Regions from separate parts of the Zoogloea oryzae genome, predicted to be linked through region 2. Evidence: riboswitches for the same ligand, from Rfam matches in the RefSeq annotation. Region 2 holds a riboswitch; each other region holds the start of a gene.
What was found. Region 2 has a riboswitch for cobalamin ahead of QQK25_RS03475 (ribonucleoside-diphosphate reductase subunit alpha). Riboswitches for the same ligand answer to the same signal wherever they lie in the genome.

Region 1: another riboswitch for cobalamin. It lies ahead of QQK25_RS19415 (energy-coupling factor ABC transporter permease); the one in region 2 lies ahead of QQK25_RS03475 (ribonucleoside-diphosphate reductase subunit alpha).
Region 3: another riboswitch for cobalamin. It lies ahead of QQK25_RS21850 (TonB-dependent receptor); the one in region 2 lies ahead of QQK25_RS03475 (ribonucleoside-diphosphate reductase subunit alpha).

Annotation. Positions count from the first base shown of each region.
Region 1 covers NZ_BSPX01000081.1:10,255-17,602, reverse strand. The annotation lists gene QQK25_RS19430 (precorrin-8X methylmutase) at 1-651, opposite strand, end outside; gene QQK25_RS19425 (sirohydrochlorin chelatase) at 644-1,543, opposite strand; gene cobM (precorrin-4 C(11)-methyltransferase) at 1,540-2,340, opposite strand; gene QQK25_RS19415 (energy-coupling factor ABC transporter permease) at 2,344-2,982, opposite strand; cobalamin riboswitch at 3,198-3,415, opposite strand; gene QQK25_RS19410 (sensor histidine kinase) at 3,464-5,569, opposite strand; gene QQK25_RS19405 (sigma-54-dependent transcriptional regulator) at 5,554-6,927, opposite strand; gene QQK25_RS19400 (PAS domain-containing protein) at 7,209-7,348, shown strand, end outside.
Region 2 covers NZ_BSPX01000005.1:72,195-79,542, reverse strand. The annotation lists gene QQK25_RS03480 (ribonucleotide-diphosphate reductase subunit beta) at 1-961, opposite strand, end outside; gene QQK25_RS03475 (ribonucleoside-diphosphate reductase subunit alpha) at 958-3,729, opposite strand; cobalamin riboswitch at 3,876-4,075, opposite strand; gene QQK25_RS03470 (MBL fold metallo-hydrolase RNA specificity domain-containing protein) at 4,260-5,672, shown strand; gene QQK25_RS03465 (undecaprenyl-phosphate glucose phosphotransferase) at 5,850-7,241, opposite strand.
Region 3 covers NZ_BSPX01000126.1:2,740-6,112, reverse strand. The annotation lists partial or broken gene QQK25_RS21860 (nicotinate-nucleotide--dimethylbenzimidazole phosphoribosyltransferase) at 1-519, opposite strand, end outside; gene cobU (bifunctional adenosylcobinamide kinase/adenosylcobinamide-phosphate guanylyltransferase) at 602-1,159, opposite strand; cobalamin riboswitch at 1,224-1,464, shown strand; gene QQK25_RS21850 (TonB-dependent receptor) at 1,600-3,373, shown strand, end outside.

The sequences.
Region 1 (7,348 bases), on a different contig from region 2:
GGCGTGGATGGCGGCGACGACCAGGGTCGAGCCGCCCTTGCGGCCGCGGATCGCCACCCACGGCACGTCGCCCACCGTCATCAGCAGATCCTTGGATTCGGCGGCCGACACGAAGCCGACCGGCATGCCGATCACCAGCGCGGGGCGCGCGCCTTCCTCGCGGATCAGCCGCACCACCTCGATGAGCGCGGTGGGGGCGTTGCCGATGCCGACGATGGCGCCGTCGAGCAGGCCCAGCCGGTGGGCCTTGCGCATGGCCTGCACGGCGCGGGTGGTGTCTTCGCGGCGGGCGGCGTCGATCACGTCGGGGTCGGAGATGAACTGGTGGGTGGTGATGCCGAAGTGTTCGAGGCGCGGCCGGGAGAGGCCGACGCAGATCATCTCCACGTCGGCCACCACCGGCGTGCCGCCGGCCAGGATGCGGGCGAGGCCGGCCTGCATCGCCCGGGGGTGGAAGACGGTGAGGCCGTTGAACTCGAAGTCGGCGTTGGCGTGGATCATCCGGCGCACCAGCGGCCACTGGTCGGCGCTGTAGGCGTGGGGGCCGGTTTCGGCATCGATGATGGCGAAGGAGTCGTGCTCGATGGCGCGGCCGGCTGCGGTGAGCTGTTCGGTGACGATGTTGGTGGTGCGCATGGTGGGATCAGGCATGGACGGCGACGGGGTGGACGTGCGCGTGGTCGTGCCCGTGGTCGTGGCCCGGGACGTGGGTGTGGCTGTGGTCGTGGAGGTGTTCGGCTTCGGCGGCCTGACGGTATTTGCAGCCGTCGCATTCGAGCAGCCCGCCTTCGGGCAGGGCGTGGCCGGCGACTTTGGCGTCGAGGAGGTCGAAGACGCCCTTGTCGAAACCGAAGTGGGTGCCCAGCGCGAAGGCGATCTGCGGGTACTGGGCGTGCAGGCGCGCCACCTGGGCCTTGATGCGCTCCATCAGCACGCCGGTGAAGAGGTACACCGGCACGATGGCCAGCTGGGTCATGCCCAGGCGCACCTGGCGCTGGACGACGCTTTCGAGGCGCGGCCAGGTGACGCCGGTGAAGGCCAGGTCGACCAGCTCGAAGTCGTTGTCCTCGAACAGCCAGCGGGCCATCTTGGCGAGCTCGCCGTTGGCGCCGGCGTCGGACGAGCCGCGGCCGAGGAGGATCACGCCGGTGGTCTGCGGGTCGGGCATGGCGAGGGCCTTCATCAGGCGGTCGAGCTGGCCTTGCAGCACCTGCAGGATCTCGCGGCCCATGCCCAGGTGGCGGGCGCAGCTGAAGCGCACGGCCGGGTGGCGGGCGCGGGCGGCTTCGATGGCGGCGGGCAGCTCCATCTTCACGTGGCCGGCGGCGTTGAGGATGAAGGGGATTACCAGCACGTGGCGGGTATCGCGGGCGGCGCGGTCGAGGCCGTCGTCGAGGAGCACGTCGGCGTGCTCGATGAAGCAGGTTTCGATGCGCCAGGCGGGGTGACGTTCGCGCCACTGGGCGGCGAAGTGGAGGATCTCGGTGTTGCCGTCCCGGTTGCGGGAGCCGTGGCCCACCAGGAGGATCGTGGTGTCGTTCATGCGGGGTTCTCCGGGGCGCGGGCCGTCGCCTTGCGGAAACGGTGCGCGAAGGCGGGGTCGTAGAGCTTGGAGCGGGCGAGGGTCGGCCAGTCGGCGGCGCCCAGGGTGGGGCTGGCGACGATCATGGCCTGGCTGGCGATCTTCTCGGCCTGGCAGCGCTGCTTGATGTCGGCGAGGGTGCCGCGGACGATCTTCTCGTCGCCGGGCCAGCTGGCCTTCTGGACGACCAGGATCGGCGCGTCCTCGGCCCAGCCGGCGGCGCGCAGGGCGCGCTGGACTTCGTGCAGCAGGGTGATCGACAGGAAGATGCACAGGGTGCTGCGGTGGGCGGCGAGGGCTTCGAGCTCCTCGCCCGGCGGCATGGGCGTGCGCCCGGCCACGCGGGTGAGGATCACCGTCTGGGTGACTTCCGGCAGGGTCAGGGTTTCGCCGGCGGCGGCGGCCGAGGCGAAGGCCGACGACACGCCGGGCACCACCGCCCACTCGACGCCGGCGGCGGTGAGCGGGCGGGTCATCTCGACCAGCGCGCCGTACAGGCCGGGGTCGCCGGTCTGCAGGCGCACCACGCAGGCGTGGCGGGCGCTCTGGTCGAGCAGCCAGGCGGTCATCTCCTCGAGGGTCATGTCCTTCGAGTCGCGGATCGCGCAGCCGGGCGGCGCGAACAGAGTGGCCGCCTGATCCACCAGCGAGCCGGCGTAGAGGATCGCGCCGGCGCTTTCGAGCAGGCGCCGCCCCTTGACGGTGAGGAGTTCAGGATCGCCGGGGCCGGCGCCCACGAACCAGACCTTGCCGGTCATGGCTCAGACCGCCTGGGGCTGGAAGCACAGCCGCACCACCGCGCTGTGCTGGCGGCGGGCGATGGCATGCACCGTCAGCAGCGTGAGGATCGGCTCGACGGCCACGATGGCGGCGTAGGAGGAGGCGAAGGAAAGCCAGGCGGAGAGCGGCGTCGCCACCTCGCCGATGGCCAGCCAGAAGCCGACCATCAGGGTGACGCCGCCGTAGAAGGCCGCGTCGAGCTTGAGGATGCTGCGCAGCGTGGGCTGGGCGTCGGCGGCGCGCAGGCGCTGGCCGAGGGTGGCATGCACCAGCACCAGCGGCAGGGCCAGCGAGAGGGTATTGACGCCCAGGTGGAGCAGGTCGGCCGGCGCGAAGAGCAGCCCCTGGGCCAGCAGGCCGAGGGCGAAGCCGAACAGCGTCGGCACGAAGCCCAGCGCCAGGTAGAGCGGCATGGCGCCCAGGAAGTGCAGCTCGGATGGCCCCACCGGCAGGTGGAAGGCCTGCATGAACAGGGTGAAGGCGACCGCCGCGATCAGGCTGCGGACGATCAGCTGCGGTGCTTTGAGGAGGTGGACCGACTGGCTGCCCAGCAGGGCGACGGCGGCGGCGTTGGCGGCGAGGATCTTGGCACTGGCGACGTACCCCGGTTCGATGTGCATCTTGCTTCCCTTCGTGACGATTGGACGAAGTGCGGCAAGGCATCGGGGGGCGCGCAGAAGCAGCGAAAGACGAAAAGACGGACCGGTGGCCGGCGGGCCGGGCAGGCAAAGACCAGTGGCGGACGTGGTTCCGGAAAGGCGGATGGAACGGGAACGGACGGACAGTGATCGGGCAAGCCCATCGGTCGGCTCTGCCCACACCCCGGGGCCAATACCACACCAAAACGTCACAGGCCGGTCTTCTGGCTCGCCTTCATCCTCTTCTGCCGACCTTCCCGTGCGCGAGCACAGTGGCGTTGAGCAGATTCGTCAGGCTTACAGCAGCGGGGGCTGCGCCGGAATGGCCAGGGAGCGCGTGCTCCCGACGTCACCGGACTTCCCGTTTCACCTTGCCTGCAGACGCAGGCTCGGCACCCGTAACGGTGCGGAGTCTAACCGCATGTGCTGCGGGGCGGCAAGCGTTTGCGGTATGCGGGGTGGTTCAGCCCTTGGCCGGCCCGATCCACCGGGCGGCGAAGCCGGGGGCGCTGGGGGCGTCGCTGTAGCGGGCTTCGCTGCGCAGGCGGACGGTGAAGCAGGCGCCTTCGCCGGGGTGGCTGGTGACACCGATGCTGCCGCCGTAGCGCTCGATGATGGCGTAGCTGATCGACAGCCCGAGGCCGGTGCCCGAGCCTTTCTTGGTGGTGAAGAAGGGGTCGAAGATGCGCGACAGATCCTCGGCGGCGATGCCCTGGCCGGTGTCGCACACCTGGATGTCGGCGCCGACGGGCTGGCCGTCCTCGATCCAGTCGCGGCTGCTGAGGGTGAGTCGGCCGCCTTCGGGCATGGCCTGGATGGCGTTGACGATGAGGTTGATGAGCACCTGCTGGAGCTCGCTGGTGTTCACCTCGACGCGGCAGGTGGCGGCGTTGTCCACGCGCACTTCGATCTGCCGGCGCTCCAGGTTGTGGCGGGTGAGCACCAGGCAGTCGGCGATCACCTGGGCCGGGTCGATGCCTTCGGCGTAGCCGGCGAACTCGCCGGGGCGGGCAAACTGGAGCAGCTTGGTGACGATGAGCCAGATGCGGTGGGTCTGCTCGTGGATCAGGCGGATCTCCTCCTTCACCGGCGCGGCGGCGGGGCCGAGGATCTCCTGCAGCACGTCGAGGTTGCCCTGGATGACGGCCACCGGGTTGTTGATCTCGTGGGCGACGCCGGCGGTGAGCTCGCCGATGGCGGCGAGCTTTTCGGTCATCGCCAGGTGCTGGCGGGCCTGGTCCAGCGTGGCGTTGGCGGCCTCGAGCTCGCGGGTGCGCTCGGCCACCTTGCGGTCGAGCTCGTCGCCCCAGCGCTGGAGCTCCATGCGCCGGGCGGCGAGGTTGTCGAGGAGCTGGTCGAAGGCAGCGGCGAGCTGGCCGATCTCGTCGCGGCTGGTGACGGCGCCGACCCGGGCGTCGTGGTCGCCCTCGCCTACCTGGCGGATGGTGGCGCTGAGGCGCTCCATCGGCTTGAACACGCTGCGCGCCCAGTTGAGCGACAGCACCGCGCCGGCGATGCTGACGGTGACGAACACCGCGAAGAGGGTGAGCAGCGCGCCGTGCATGGCGTCGCTGAAGGGCGCCTCGAGGAAGCCCACGTAGAGCATCCCGACCCGGTTGCCGAAGCTGTCGATGACCGGCTCGTAGCCGGACACGTAGTAGTCGTTCACCACGAAGGCGGTGTCGAGCCACACCTTGCCTTCGCCCAGCACGTGGTCGCGCACGGCCTGGGAGGCGCGGGTGCCGAGGGCCCGGTCGCCGGCGAAGAGACGCACGTTGGTGGCGATGCGGGCGTCGCCCAGGAACAGCGTGGCGGTGCCCTTGCTGCCCAGGGGCAGGGTGCCGTCCCGGTAGATGATGGCGTTGATGCGGTCGACCATCTCGCTGTTGCCGTTGAGGAGCACGCCGCCTTCGAGCACGGCCGTGGTGCGGCGGGCGTCGTCCTTGACCGGGGTGGCGGAGTGGATCAGCAGCCCGCGGGTTTCCTCGCTGCGGGTGTCCGGGGCGGCGGCGGGGGTGGGCACCAGGGCCAGCCGGGCGCGGCGGGCGAGGCTGCGGTCGATGGCGGCGAGGTGCTCGGCGTCGAACACGTCGATGGCGGTGGAGGCTTCGCCGGCCACCGCGGCGTTCACCACCGGCCAGTGGGTGCGTTCGGCGTGGGAGCCGGTGGCGTGCGGGGTGGCGATGATGCGCCCGTGGGCGTCGAGGAGAAACAGGAAATCCAGCCCGGCCTGCTGGCGGGCTTCTTCGAGGTAGGCGCGCAGGGCTTCGGGCGATCCGCCGGCCATGGCCCGGGCGAGGCGCTGGCTGCCGGCCAGGGCGTCCAGATCCACGGCCACGTTCTGGCGCATCCGGGCGAAGTATTCGTGGGCGGTGACGAGATCGGAGCCGACCTTGTAATTGACCAGCCGGTGGTAGCCCTCATTGCCCCACAGCCACACCAGCCCGAGGAGCATCGGCACCCCCAGCAGCAGGGGTGCCAGCACCATCGCCAGCAGTTTGGCGCGGACGGAGCGGCTGAGGCGTTCGGCGAGGCTGCCCACGTCGGGTGGCGTCAGGCCACGCCCCACTCGATCGCCTTGCGGTCGAGGGTCTTGCGGGAGACGCCCAGCAGCGCGGCGGCCCGGGCGCGGTTGCCGCCGCACTGGTCGAGCACCGCCAGGATGTGGCGCTTCTCGACCTCGGCCAGCGACAGGGGGAGCGGATCGGAGAAGCCGGCGGCTTCGCCGGTGGCGGGCAGGCTGCCGAGGATCAGCGAGCGTTCGATGAGGTTGCGCAGCTCGCGCACGTTGCCGGGCCAGGCGTAGGCGGCGAGGCGGGCGAGATCGGCCGGGCCGAGGTTGAGGGGTGGCAGGCCGAGGCGGGTGGACAGCTGGGCGTTGAAGTGGAGGGCCAGGTCGGCGATGTCGGCGCGCCGTTCGCGCAGCGGCGGGATGGTGACGGTGACCACCTCGAGCCGGTAGAACAGGTCTTCCCGGAAGCGCCCGGCGGCCACCTCGGCGCGCAGGTCGCGGTTGGTGGCGGCTACCACGCGCACGTCCACCGGCACCTCGGCCTCGCTGCCCACCGGGCGGATGCGGCGTTCTTCGAGCACCCGCAGCAGGCGGGTCTGCATGGGCAGCGGGAGTTCGCCGATCTCGTCGAGGAACAGCGTGCCGCCATTGGCGTAGTGGAACAGCCCGCGGCGGGCCTCGCGGGCGCCGGTGAAGGCGCCGCGCACGTGGCCGAAGAGCTCGCTTTCCATCAGCTCGGCCGACACCGCGGCGCAGTTGAGGGCCACGAAGGAGCGCTCGGCGCGGGGGCTGATCTGGTGCAGTGCGCGGGCCGCGACCTCCTTGCCGACGCCGGATTCGCCGAGGATCAGCACCGTGGACGGGGTGGGCGCGACGCGGCGGATCAGGTCCGACAGCCGGCGCATGGGCTCGGAATGGCCGACCAGCCCTTCCACCGGGCCCACCAGCCCGGCCACCTGGCGCTGCAGCACGAAGTTCTCCCGGTCGAGGCGGGCGCGCTCGAAGCAGCGCTGGAGCGAATTGACGATCTGGTCCACCCGGAAGGGCTTGAGCACGAAATCCGAGGCACCGGCCCGCAGCGCGTCGATGGCGGTTTCGATGTCGGCGAAGGCGGTGATGAGGATCACGTCGCCGGCGTAGCCGTCGTTCTTCAGGCTGCGCAGCCATTCGAGGCCGGAGCGGCCGGGCATCGCGATGTCGAGGACGATGGCGTCGAAGTGGTGCTCGGCGAGGCGCTGGGCGCCCTCCTCGGCCGAGCCCGCCACGTCCACCCGGCAGCCCCGGGCGCGCAGGGCGCGCTCGAGGAAGTTGCGCACGCCGGCTTCGTCATCCACCACCAGCACGGCGTAGTCGGACCAGGCGGGTTCCCGGTGGCGGGAGGGTTCGGGGGGCGGGGCGTCGGACGGGCGGCTCATGGGCCGGATTTAACCACGGGGCAGGCGTCTGCGGCACCCGGGCGCGGGGTGCGCGACCCCGCCTGAAGCCGGACGGCGAGCGCCCTGGTGGCCTATGTCCCTGCGGATGCTACGGTTTTTTACGGGTTTTGACTTCAGCCCGCTCCGGGATGTGCCGACATAGCAGCACTGGTCCCGGCAGACCGGTGTGGCGCGCATCCACCGGCGGCGCTGCCGGAGCGGGGCGTGGATCCACCGCACATTACACCGCGGGCAACGCGGGGATGAGGAAGAGGGACAACGTGAAACCGAGGATTTCACCGACGGCGGTCGAGCGCTCGCTGGGCGACGACGACTTCATCGTCACCAAGACCGACGCGAAGGGCCGCATCCTGTACGCCAACCGGATCTTCATCGCGCTTTCGGGCTATACCGAGGCCGA
Region 2 (7,348 bases):
CGGGGAAGGGTTCGGCCAGCCCCACCTGACGGGCGCGGCGGTTGGCCATGAAGCGGAACTGATCCATGTGCTGCCCGGCGTTGTAGCCCAGGATGGGCGAACCCAGGATGTAGGCGGCGTAGTCGGCCTCGGCGGCCTCGGCTTCATCCCACAGGGTGCGCAGGACGGCGGGGTCGAGGCTGAGCCCTTCCTCCTTCAGCAGCTCGCGCACCACGCGGATGCCGAAGGCGCAGTGGAGCACCTCGTCACGCATGATGTACTGGAGCTGCTCGGCGGCGCCCTTCATCAGGCCCCGGCGCTGCAGGGCGAAGATGGGCGTGAAGCCGTTGTAGAACCAGCAGCCTTCGAAGATCGCCGCAAAGAAGAAGTAGGACAGGGCGAACTCGTGGAGGTTGGCCCGGTCACGCAGGTCGAAATCCGGGCGCATTACCCGTTCCAGGCGCCGGCTGGCGAGGGCGATCTTGCCGTGGATGGCCGGCACCACCCGGTAGCGGTTGTAGATCTCCTGCTGGTCGAGGCCGATGGTCTCGATGCAGTGCTGGTAGGTCCAGGTGTGCAGGGCTTCCTCGTACACCTGGCGGGCCTGGTAGATCTGCAGTTCGGGCGCGCTCATCTTCTCCATCACCGCCAGCCCGATGTTGCGCATGGCGAGGATGTCGGAGGTGGTGAGGTAGGCCAGCACGTTTTCGAAGACGTGGCGCTCGGCGTCGGTGAGCTTGTGGTGGTAGTCGTGCACGTCCTGGGCCATGGAGATTTCGAGCGGCGTCCAGTGGTTGCGGTTGGCCTTGAGGAAGAACTCCCACGCCCAGGGGTATTTGAACGGGGCGAGCTGGTTGATGTCGGCCCGGCCGCCGACGATGCGCTTGTCGGCGGCGTTGATGGCAGCCCGGGCGTCGGTGGCCATGGCGGGCACCGGGGCCGGCGCGGGAATGTCCCAGTCGTTGAAGCGGGCGGTGCTCATTGGCAGGTCTCGCATTCCGGGTTGTCGATGGCGCAGAAGCGGGGGGCTTCGTCGGCGGGCGGGGTGTCGTCGCGGCCACCGGATTTTTCGAGCTGGCTGGCGCCCAGGGTGCGCAGGTAGTAGGTGGTCTTGAGGCCGCGCAGCCAGGCGAGCTTGTAGATCTCGTCGAGCTTGCGGCCGGAGGGTGTGGCGAGATAGAGGTTGAGGGACTGGGCCTGGTCGATCCACTTCTGACGGCGGGCGGCGGCTTCGATCAGCCATTCGGGCTCGATCTCGAAGGCGGTGGCGTAGCGGGCCTTGATCTCGTCGGGCACCCGGTCGATGCGGGCGAGGGCGCCGTCGAAGTACTTGAGGTCGGCCACCATCACCTCGTCCCACAGGTCGAGGGCCTTGAGGTCGCGCACCAGGGCTTCGTTCACCACCGTGAATTCGCCTGACAGGTTGGATTTGACGTAGAGGTTCTGGTAGGCCGGCTCGATGCTGGCCGACACGCCGACGATGTTGGAGATGGTGGCGGTGGGGGCGATGGCCACGCAGTTGGCGTTGCGCATGCCGTGGCGGGCGATGCGGGCGCGCAGGGCGGGCCAGTCGAGGTGGCTGTCGCGGTTCACCTCCAGTTGGCCGCCGCGACCGGCGGCGAGCAGGTCGAGGGAATCGGGTGGCAGGATGCCCCGGCTCCACAGGCTGCCCTCGAAGCTCCCGTAGCGGCCGCGCTCCCGGGCGAGTTCGGTGGAGGCGCGGTAGGCCTGATAGCACACGGCTTCCATCGACTGGTCGGCAAACGCCACCGCGGCGTCGGACGCGTAGGGCAGGCCGAGGGCGTACAGGCAGTCGGCAAAACCCATGATGCCCAGGCCCACCGGGCGATGCCGCAGGTTGGCCCGGCGTGCCTTGGGGGTGGCGTAGAAGTTGATGTCCACCACGTTGTCGAGCATGCGCATGGCGGTCTGCACGCTGCGGGCGAGCTTGTCCTGGTCGAGGGCGCCGTCCTTCAGGTGGGCGAGCAGGTTGATCGAGCCCAGGTTGCACACGGCGGTTTCGTCGTCGGAGGTGTTGAGGGTGATCTCGGTGCACAGGTTGGAGCTGCGCACCACGCCCACGTGCTGCTGGGGCGAACGCAGGTTACAGGCGTCCTTGAAGGTGATCCACGGGTGGCCGGTCTCGAAGAGCATGGTGAGCATCCGCCGCCACAGCTGCACGGCCGGGATGCGCTTGAAGAGCCGGATCTCGCCGGCGTCGGCCCGGGCCTCGTGGGCGCAGTAGGCGGCCTCGAAATCGGCGCCGAAGCGGGTGTGAAGGTCCGGCACGTCCGACGGCGAGAACAGCGTCCAGTCGGCGTTGTCCATCACCCGCTTCATGAACAGGTCGGGAATCCAGTTGGCGGTGTTCATGTCGTGGGTGCGGCGGCGCTCGTCGCCAGTGTTCTTGCGCAGGTCGAGGAACTCCTCGATGTCCAGGTGCCAGGTTTCGAGATAGGCGCACACCGCGCCCTTGCGCTTGCCGCCCTGATTGACCGCCACCGCGGTGTCATTCACCACCTTGAGGAAGGGAATCACCCCCTGGCTCTGGCCGTTGGTGCCCTTGATGCGGCTGCCCAGGGCGCGCACCGGGGTCCAGTCGTTGCCCAGGCCGCCGGCGTACTTCTGCAGCAGGGCGTTCTCCTTGACCGCCTGGTAGATGCCTTCCAGGTCGTCCGATACCGTGGTGAGGTAGCAGGACGACAGCTGCGAGTGGCGGGTGCCGCTGTTGAACAGGGTCGGCGTCGAGCACATGAAATCGAAGGACGAGATCAGGTTGTAGAACTCGATGGCGCGGGCCTCCCGGTCAATCTCGCCCACCGCGAGCCCCATCGCCACGCGCATGAAGAAGAGCTGCGGCAGCTCGATGCGCCGCCCGTCGATGTGAAGGAAGTAGCGGTCGTAGAGGGTCTGCAGGCCCAGGTAGCCAAACTGCTGGTCGCGCTCGGGCACCAGGGCGGCGCCAAGGCGGCCCAGGTCGAATTCGGCGAGGCGCGGGTCGAGGAGTTCGGCATTGATGCCGGTGCGGATGAAGGCCGGCAGGGCCTCGGCGTAGTGGCCGGGCAGGTCGGCCAGGCTCACCGGCTGGCCGAGGACTTCCCGGGCGAGGCTGGCGAGGAGGAGTTGCGCGGTGACCCGGTTGTAGGCTGGCTCCCGCTCAATCAGGTTGCGCGCGGCGAGGATCAGCGCCTGGTCCACGTCGGCCAGCGGGACGCCGTCGTAGAGGTTCCGGAGGGCCAGATCGAGCACCGCGTGGGCCGACACCTCGTTGCCCAGGCCGGCGAAGGCGGCCTCGCAGTGGCGGAGCAGGGCGTTGGTGTCGAGGGGAATGCGACATCCGTCGGCCAGCACGTGGAGGGTCGGCGTGCCCGCGGATGCCATGCCGGCAGCCCGTTCGGCGGCGCGGCGTTCGCGGTAGAGCACGTAGGCCCGGGCCACGTCGTGTTCGCCGGAGCGCATCAGGGCCAGCTCCACCTGATCCTGGATGTCTTCGATGGACACCGTGCCGCCATCGGGCAGGCGGCGGGTGAGGGCGCGCAGCACGGTGTCGGTGAGCCGCGCGACGATCTCCCGGACCCGGGCCGAGCCGCCGCTGGCGCTGCCCTCGACGGCCAGGAAGGCCTTGCTCATGGCGATGGCGATCTTGTCAGCGTTGAAGGCGACGACGGCGCCGTTGCGGCGGATCACCTGCAGGGCGGCGATGGCCGACGCGCTGGCGGATGCGGATGGAGTCTGAACGGTGGCGAGCAAGGCGATTCTCCGAATTGGGGGGCGGAGAATCGAGGACCTGGAGCCGCGCCCGGCGTCAACGCACGGGCGGAAGCCCTGCAATCCGCGCTGGCGCACGGTGGCGACAGGAAGACACCTCGTTTCAGGGACACCCCGCCCCAAAAGCACTGAAGGAATGGGCCATGGCAGGTCTCCTGACTCTCGGGTCGTCGCCTCGTGCCAGCCTTCCCGGAGCGCATCCAGTGGCAGTGGGGGGCACGAAACTCGCCGATTACAGTTGCGGGGGCAGTGCTGGATTTGAGGCGACGGCCTCGCACCAGCTTCCCTTTTCATCCCCTTGCGGGGAACCAATGACGAGGCGGATGGTAGGGGGGTGGTATCCGGCGTGTCAAGCCGGGGCACTGCGGGTAGGGCTGTCGGGGGTTGTCGAGGCCCATATCTAGTCCGCCCCGGCAGCGGGTCCGCGGCATGGGGCGAGGTCGGCGAAGTGCGCGCCATTGCAATCCGTCTTGGCCGGGTTCATGCTCGATTCGTCAAGGAGGTGCGTTCAAATGCGAGTCCGTTTCTTTGGCGCGGCCGGCGAGGTGACCGGCTCGTGCACCCTGGTGGAAGTCGGCGATGTCCGCTTCCTGGTCGATTGCGGGATGTTCCAGGGCGGGCGCGAGGCCCGGGCCAAGAACCTCCGGGCGCTGGATTTCGGCTTTGACGTGCGGGACATCGACTTCGTGCTGCTGACCCACGCCCACATCGACCACTCCGGCCTGTTGCCGCGGCTGGCGGTGCTGGGCTTCCGCGGCCCGATCTACGCCACGCCGGCCACCATCGACCTGCTGGCGGTGCTCCTGCCCGACAGCGCCCACATTCAGGAGAAGGAATCCGAGTGGCAGCTGCGCCACCAGCACCGCCGGGGCGGCAGCGAGCGGGGCGTGGCGGCGCCGCTCTACACCGTGGCCCAGGCCCAGACCACCCTCGGCCTGCTGCAGCCGGCGCCCTACGGAAGGACCATCGAGCCGGCGCCGGGCATCGCGGTGCGCTTTCATGATGCGGGGCACATCCTGGGTTCGGCATGGCTGGAGGTGACCGCCGCGGGCGAGGGCCGGCCGCGCCGGCTGGTGTTCTCGGGTGACATCGGGATGCGCGACCGGCCGGTGCTGAACGACCCGGAGAAGATCATCCCGTCGGCCGACCTGCTGCTCATCGAATCCACCTACGGCGACCGCCTGCACCGCCCCCTGCCCGAGACCGAGGAGGAGATCATCGCCGCCATCGGCCGCACCCGGGCCTGCCACGGCAATCTGGTGATCCCGTCCTTCGCGGTGGGGCGCACCCAGGAGATCATTTACATCCTGGCCGATCTGGTGCGGCAGGGAAGGCTGGAGCCCCTCAAGGTGTTCGTGGATTCGCCCATGGCCAACGAGGCGACGCGCATCACCCTGGCCCACCCGGCGCTGCTCGACAGCGAGACGCGGGATCTGCTCGAGTGGCTGAAGGTGCACCCGAACAAGCTCAAGCTGGAGTTCGTGGCCGACGTGGAAGCCTCCCGGGCGCTCAACGACGTGCGCAGCGGGGCGATCATCATCTCGGCCAGCGGCATGTGCGAGGCCGGGAGGATCAAATATCACCTGCGGGAGAACCTGCCGCGCAGCGAATGCAGCGTGCTGATCGCCGGCTTCCAGGCAGCCGGCACGCTGGGCCGGCGGCTGGTGGATGGGGCGCGGCTGGTGCACATCTTTGGCGAGCCGGTGCCGGTGCGGGCGCGCGTCTACACGGTGGGCGGGCTGTCGGCCCACGCCGATCAGGCCGGGCTGCTGGACTGGATCGGCGGCGTTCATACCCCGCCGCGCCACACCTGCGTGATCCACGGCGAGGCCGGCGCCTCGGCCACCTTCGCCCAGGCCATCCGCGACCGGCTGGGCTGGAAGGACGTGATGCTGCCCAAGCCCGGCGACAGCTTGACGCTGTAAGTCCGTCGGTTGCGGGCAGACGAAGTGTCCTGCCCCTGTAGGTCGGACTTCAGTCCAACAACCCCTGCCTGCTCAACCCGTGATGTCGGACTGAAGTCCGACCTACCGCGCGCGCTCCCCCTGAAGCAAAAAAACGCAGCCCTCGGCAGGCTGCGTTTTCGTATTTTCAGGTCGGCCTCAGTAAGCGTTCGGGTCTTTGCGGATCAGGCCGACGGTGCGCAGGATGATCCGCAGGTCGAGCAGGAAGGACCAGTTGCGCAGGTATTCCAGGTCGAAGTCGATGCGCCGCTTCATCTTGTCCAGCGTCTCGGTCTCGCCCCGGCAACCGTTCACCTGGGCCCAGCCGGTGATGCCCGGGCGCACCTTGTGGCGGATCATGTAGCCCTTGATGAGCTTGCGGTAGGTCTCGTTGTGGGCCACAGCGTGGGGGCGCGGGCCGACGATGCTCATGCGGCCCTGGAGCACGTTGATGAACTGGGGCAGCTCGTCCAGCGAGGTGCGCCGCAGAAAGGCGCCCAGAGGCGTCACCCGGCTGTCGCCCACCCGGGCCTGGGTGATGGTGTCGCCGTTCTCGCAGACGCTCATGGAGCGAAACTTGTAGACCAGGATGCGCTCCCCGTCGAGGCCGTAGCGGTACTGGCGGAACAGTACCGGGCCCGGCGAAGTGGCCTTCACTGCGATGGCGATGGCCACCAGCAGCGGCGAGATCATCACCAGGATGGCCGCCGCCAGCATGAAATCGAAAGCCTGCTTGAAGAGGCCATTGACGCCGGTGAACGGTGATTCGCATACCGCCACCACGGGCAGGCCGCCCAGGTCGTCCATGCGCGCCTGGATCAGGTCGGTCATGAAGAAATCCGGCACGAAATAGATCGACACCGTGGTGTCGCGCAGCTCGTCCAGCAACTGGAGGATGCGCGGCTGGCTGCTCATGGGCAGGGCGATGTAGATCACGTCCACGTCGTTGTCGCGCACGTAGTCCACCAGATCCTTGATCTTGCCCAGATGGTGGATGCCGGCGCGGGCGTGGCGGCTCGAATGGCGGTCGTCAAAGAAGCCGAGCAGGCGCTTGCCGGCGCGGCGGGAGCGTTCGAGACGGTCGGCCACGGCCAGGCCGGCGTGGCTGGCACCCACGATCACCGCCCGCTGGCGGTAGCCCGCGTGGGCCATGACCATCGGCGTGAAGGTGTGGGCGGCATGGCGGGCGAGGGCGGCCGTCGCCGGCCCGACCACGAACCACACCAGCAGTACCTCTGGCGCGTAGGCGCTGCCAAAGCCCGTCAAGAGGCCGATCAGGGTGAGGATGCCGAACAGCGCGACCCCCTTCAGCCAGCTTCCCCGGTACAGCGCCTTGAGGCCGCTGTCGATGTGCATCGGCATCGGCTGGGCCAGCAGGAACACCGTGATCGCCAGCACCGCGTAGGCAGGCTGCCCGCCCACGCCAAACCAGTTCGCCACCCCCAGCAGGCTGCCGGAGAAGGCGATCGGGTCGAGAAGGGCCTCGAAGATGGAGATCAGGGACAGGTGGGGCTTGATGCCCGGCGCCTGTCGTTCGATGGCGGCCTGCATGGCGGACTGTTGTATCCCGATGGTTGTCTGGTCGATGCGGAATGTACTGCAAGTTCGATATTGTTAATGTCAAATTTATTGGATATGTGAATTTGTTTGCAAAAAAC
Region 3 (3,373 bases), on a different contig from region 2:
GCCGATGCCCATCTCGCCAAAGCCGACCACGTTGCAGCCGTTGGCGGCCAGCGCGCGGGCGAGCTCGCGGCCGCGGGCCAGGGCGGCGTCGCGGGTGGCGGCGTCCATCGCCGGGGTTTCGAGATAGTTGGCGGTGCCGGCACCGAGCTTGGCGTCGATGAGGCCGGGGCGCGGGCGGAAATCATGGGCCACGCCGGCATCCACCACCGTCAGGCCGAGGCCCATCTGGCGGGCGAAGACATTGATCGCGGCGCCACCGGCCAGGAAGTTCTCGACCATCTGCCAGGTCACGTCCTGGGGGTAGGCCGACACGCCGGCCTTGGCCGCACCGTGATCGCCGGCGAAGACCAGCATCTGCGGCTGGCGCAGTTCGGGCGAGCACGTCTGCTGGACGAGCCCGATCTGCTTCGCCAGCGTTTCGAGCCGCCCGAGGGCGCCGAGGGGCTTGGTCTTGGTGTCGATGCGCTGCTGGAGGGCGGCGGCGATGCCCTGGTCGGGGCGGGCGATGGCGTAGGTCATGACGGCGGCGGGGGCGGGGCGAAGCGGCGGATGCTAGCAGGGCGGGGCGGGTGGTGGGAAATGGGAAGGGTGGGAAGTGGGGTCAGGGGCGGGGCGTGTCCTTGAGGACCAGCGGCAGGCCGGCGGCGACGAAGACCACCCGCTCGCACAGGGCCGCCACGGCCTGATTGACGCGGCCGGCCTCGTCGCGGAACAGCCGGCCGAGCGGCGTTTCGGGCACCAGGCCAAGGCCCACCTCGTTGGCGACGAAGATCACCCGGCCGGGCAGGCGGGGGATCAGGTCGAGCAGCGCGGCGCGCTCCCGGGCGAACATCGGCAGCAACTCGGCGCCTTCGCCGGGGGCGAGGGTTTCGGCGCCGTCCAGCAGGTTGGCGAGCCACAAGGTCAGGCAGTCGACCACCACGCAGCGATCGGGCGCGGCGGTGGCCTCGAGGGCCGCGGCGAGCTGGCGGGGCGCTTCGACCACCTGCCAGCCGGCGGGGCGGTCGGCCTGATGGCGGGTGATGCGGGCGTCCATTTCGGCGTCCAGCGCCTCGGCGGTGACGATGACATGCACGGCAGCGCCGCTGCCCGCGGCCCGTTGTTCTGCAAGGCGGCTCTTGCCCGAACGGGCGCCGCCGAGGATCAGTTCGCAGCTCATGGAAATCCGGAAGTGTCTGAATTGGTGGTATTATCGCAGGCTGTGTGCCGGCGGCGATGTCTGCCGGCAACAAAGTGCTCCAGGTGCTCCACGGGCCATCCGGCCCAGGAGTTAAACGGGAAACAGGTGCGCGGTCTTCCTCGAAGCCGTCATGCCTGTGCTGCCCCCGCAACGGTAAGCAGGTGCATGGCGCGTCAATGAGCCACTGGGTTTTTCAACCTGGGAAGGCGACGCGCCGCGGCCGGTGGTCAATCCACCCGGCCCAGCCTGCAAGCCCGGATACCGGCCTCGGACACACCAAGCGGAAGTGCCACGGGGTGGTGGCGACGGGCGCGGCCGGTGTTCTCCGGCGCATCTCGCGGTTTCTCCCCTCACGTGCTTCCACACATGATTTGCCCGATCCGGCGGGGACGCCAGCGGGCCAGGGAGAACACATAAAAATGATCAACCGCCTTTCCGCCGTCGCGCTCGCCGTGGCTGCCGCCCTTGCCGCGCCGGCCCATGCCGCCGACGTGCAGCCCGAAGTCGTCGTCAGCGCCAGCCGCTTCGACGACGCCGACTCCAAAGCCCCCGTCAGCCTCACCCGCATCAGCCGCGACGACATCGTCCGCAGCGGCGCCAGCCTGCCCGACGTGCTCGGCATGGCCGCCGGCGTGGATGTGCGCCCGATGTCCGGCGCGCTGGGCATCGACACGGTGGTCGACCTGCGCGGCTTCGGCGAATCCGCCGGCAGCAACACCCTGATCCTCGTGGACGGCCAGCGCCTCAACCCGGTGGACATGAGCGGCATCGACTGGTCGGCCATCCCGCTGCACAACGTCGAGCGCGTCGAAGTGATGCGTGGCACCGGCGGCGTGCTGTTCGGCGACCGCAGCGTGGGCGGCGTGATCAACATCATCACCGACAAATCCGGCGCCCCCCGCGCCAGCGCCGGGCTCACCCTCGGCAGCTACGGCTACCGCCGGGTCGATGTATCCGCCGCCGGTTCGGCCGACGCCACCTACTTCAACATCTTCGCCAACTACGCCGACGTGAACGGCTGGCGCAAGAACACCCAGGGCGACCAGCGCGCCGTCTCCGGCCGGGTCGGGCACATCCTTGGCGACGAGCGCGAAGTCTTCGTCGACGTGGCCGCCTACGGCGATTCCAACGGCCTGCCGGGCTCCATCAAGCGCGCCGACTACGACGCCGACGCCTCCCGCGCCCGCAGCCTCACCGACCACCAGAAGCGCGAGGGCTACCGCCTGCGCCCGGGCGTACGCTACGCCATCACCGACACCCTGATGCTCGAAGGCGAGATCACCTACAACACCTCGCGCCAGAACGCCGTGTACGGCGCCACGCCCTACATCGCCAACCGCGACACCACCGCCTTCACCCCGCGCCTGCAGTGGCGCCATGGCCTGGCGGGGCTGGCCAGCACCACCGTCGCCGGGCTGGATGTGTTCCACGGCAAGGTGGACAACGTCGCGCTGGATCAAGCTGGCTCGCAGCTCTCGCGCGCCTTCTACGTGCAGAACACCACCTCGCTCCGCTCCGACCTGCACCTCACCCTGGGCGGGCGCCGGCAGATTGTCCGCCAGCACGCCGAAGACCGCGCCAATGGCATCGACGGCGAAGCCACCCACGCCCGCAACGCCTTCGAAGCCGGCCTCGCCTGGGATCTCGACCGCAGCACCCGGCTGTTCACCCGCTGGGGCCAGGTGTTCCGCTTTGCCAACACCGACGAGCTCTTCGGCTACGACCCGCTCACCTACGCCCCGGTGTTCACCGGCGGCAACGTGCGGCCCCAGCACGGCACCAACCTCGAAGTCGGCGCCCGCTACAAGGCCGACGGCCTGATGGTGCAAGGCGCCATCTACCGCCTCAGCCTCACCGACGAGATCGGCTACAACCCCATCACCTACGCCAACGAGAACTTCGACCGCACCCGCCGCGAAGGCCTCGAACTCGAAGCCCGCTGGCGCGCCCTGCGTAACCTCGAGCTCAACGCCGGCCTCATCACCCAGAACGCCAAGTTCGTGGATGGCCCCTACAGCGGCAACACCGTCACCCTCGTGCCCAACCTCAAGTACCGGGTCGGCGCGGTGTTCGACGCCGCCACCGCCGGCCGCTACGGCGCCACCTGGACCCACGTGGGCAAGCGCCGCTTCGGGGGCGACTTCGACAACACCAAGGAGATGCTCGACGGCTACGGCATCCTCGATCTGCACG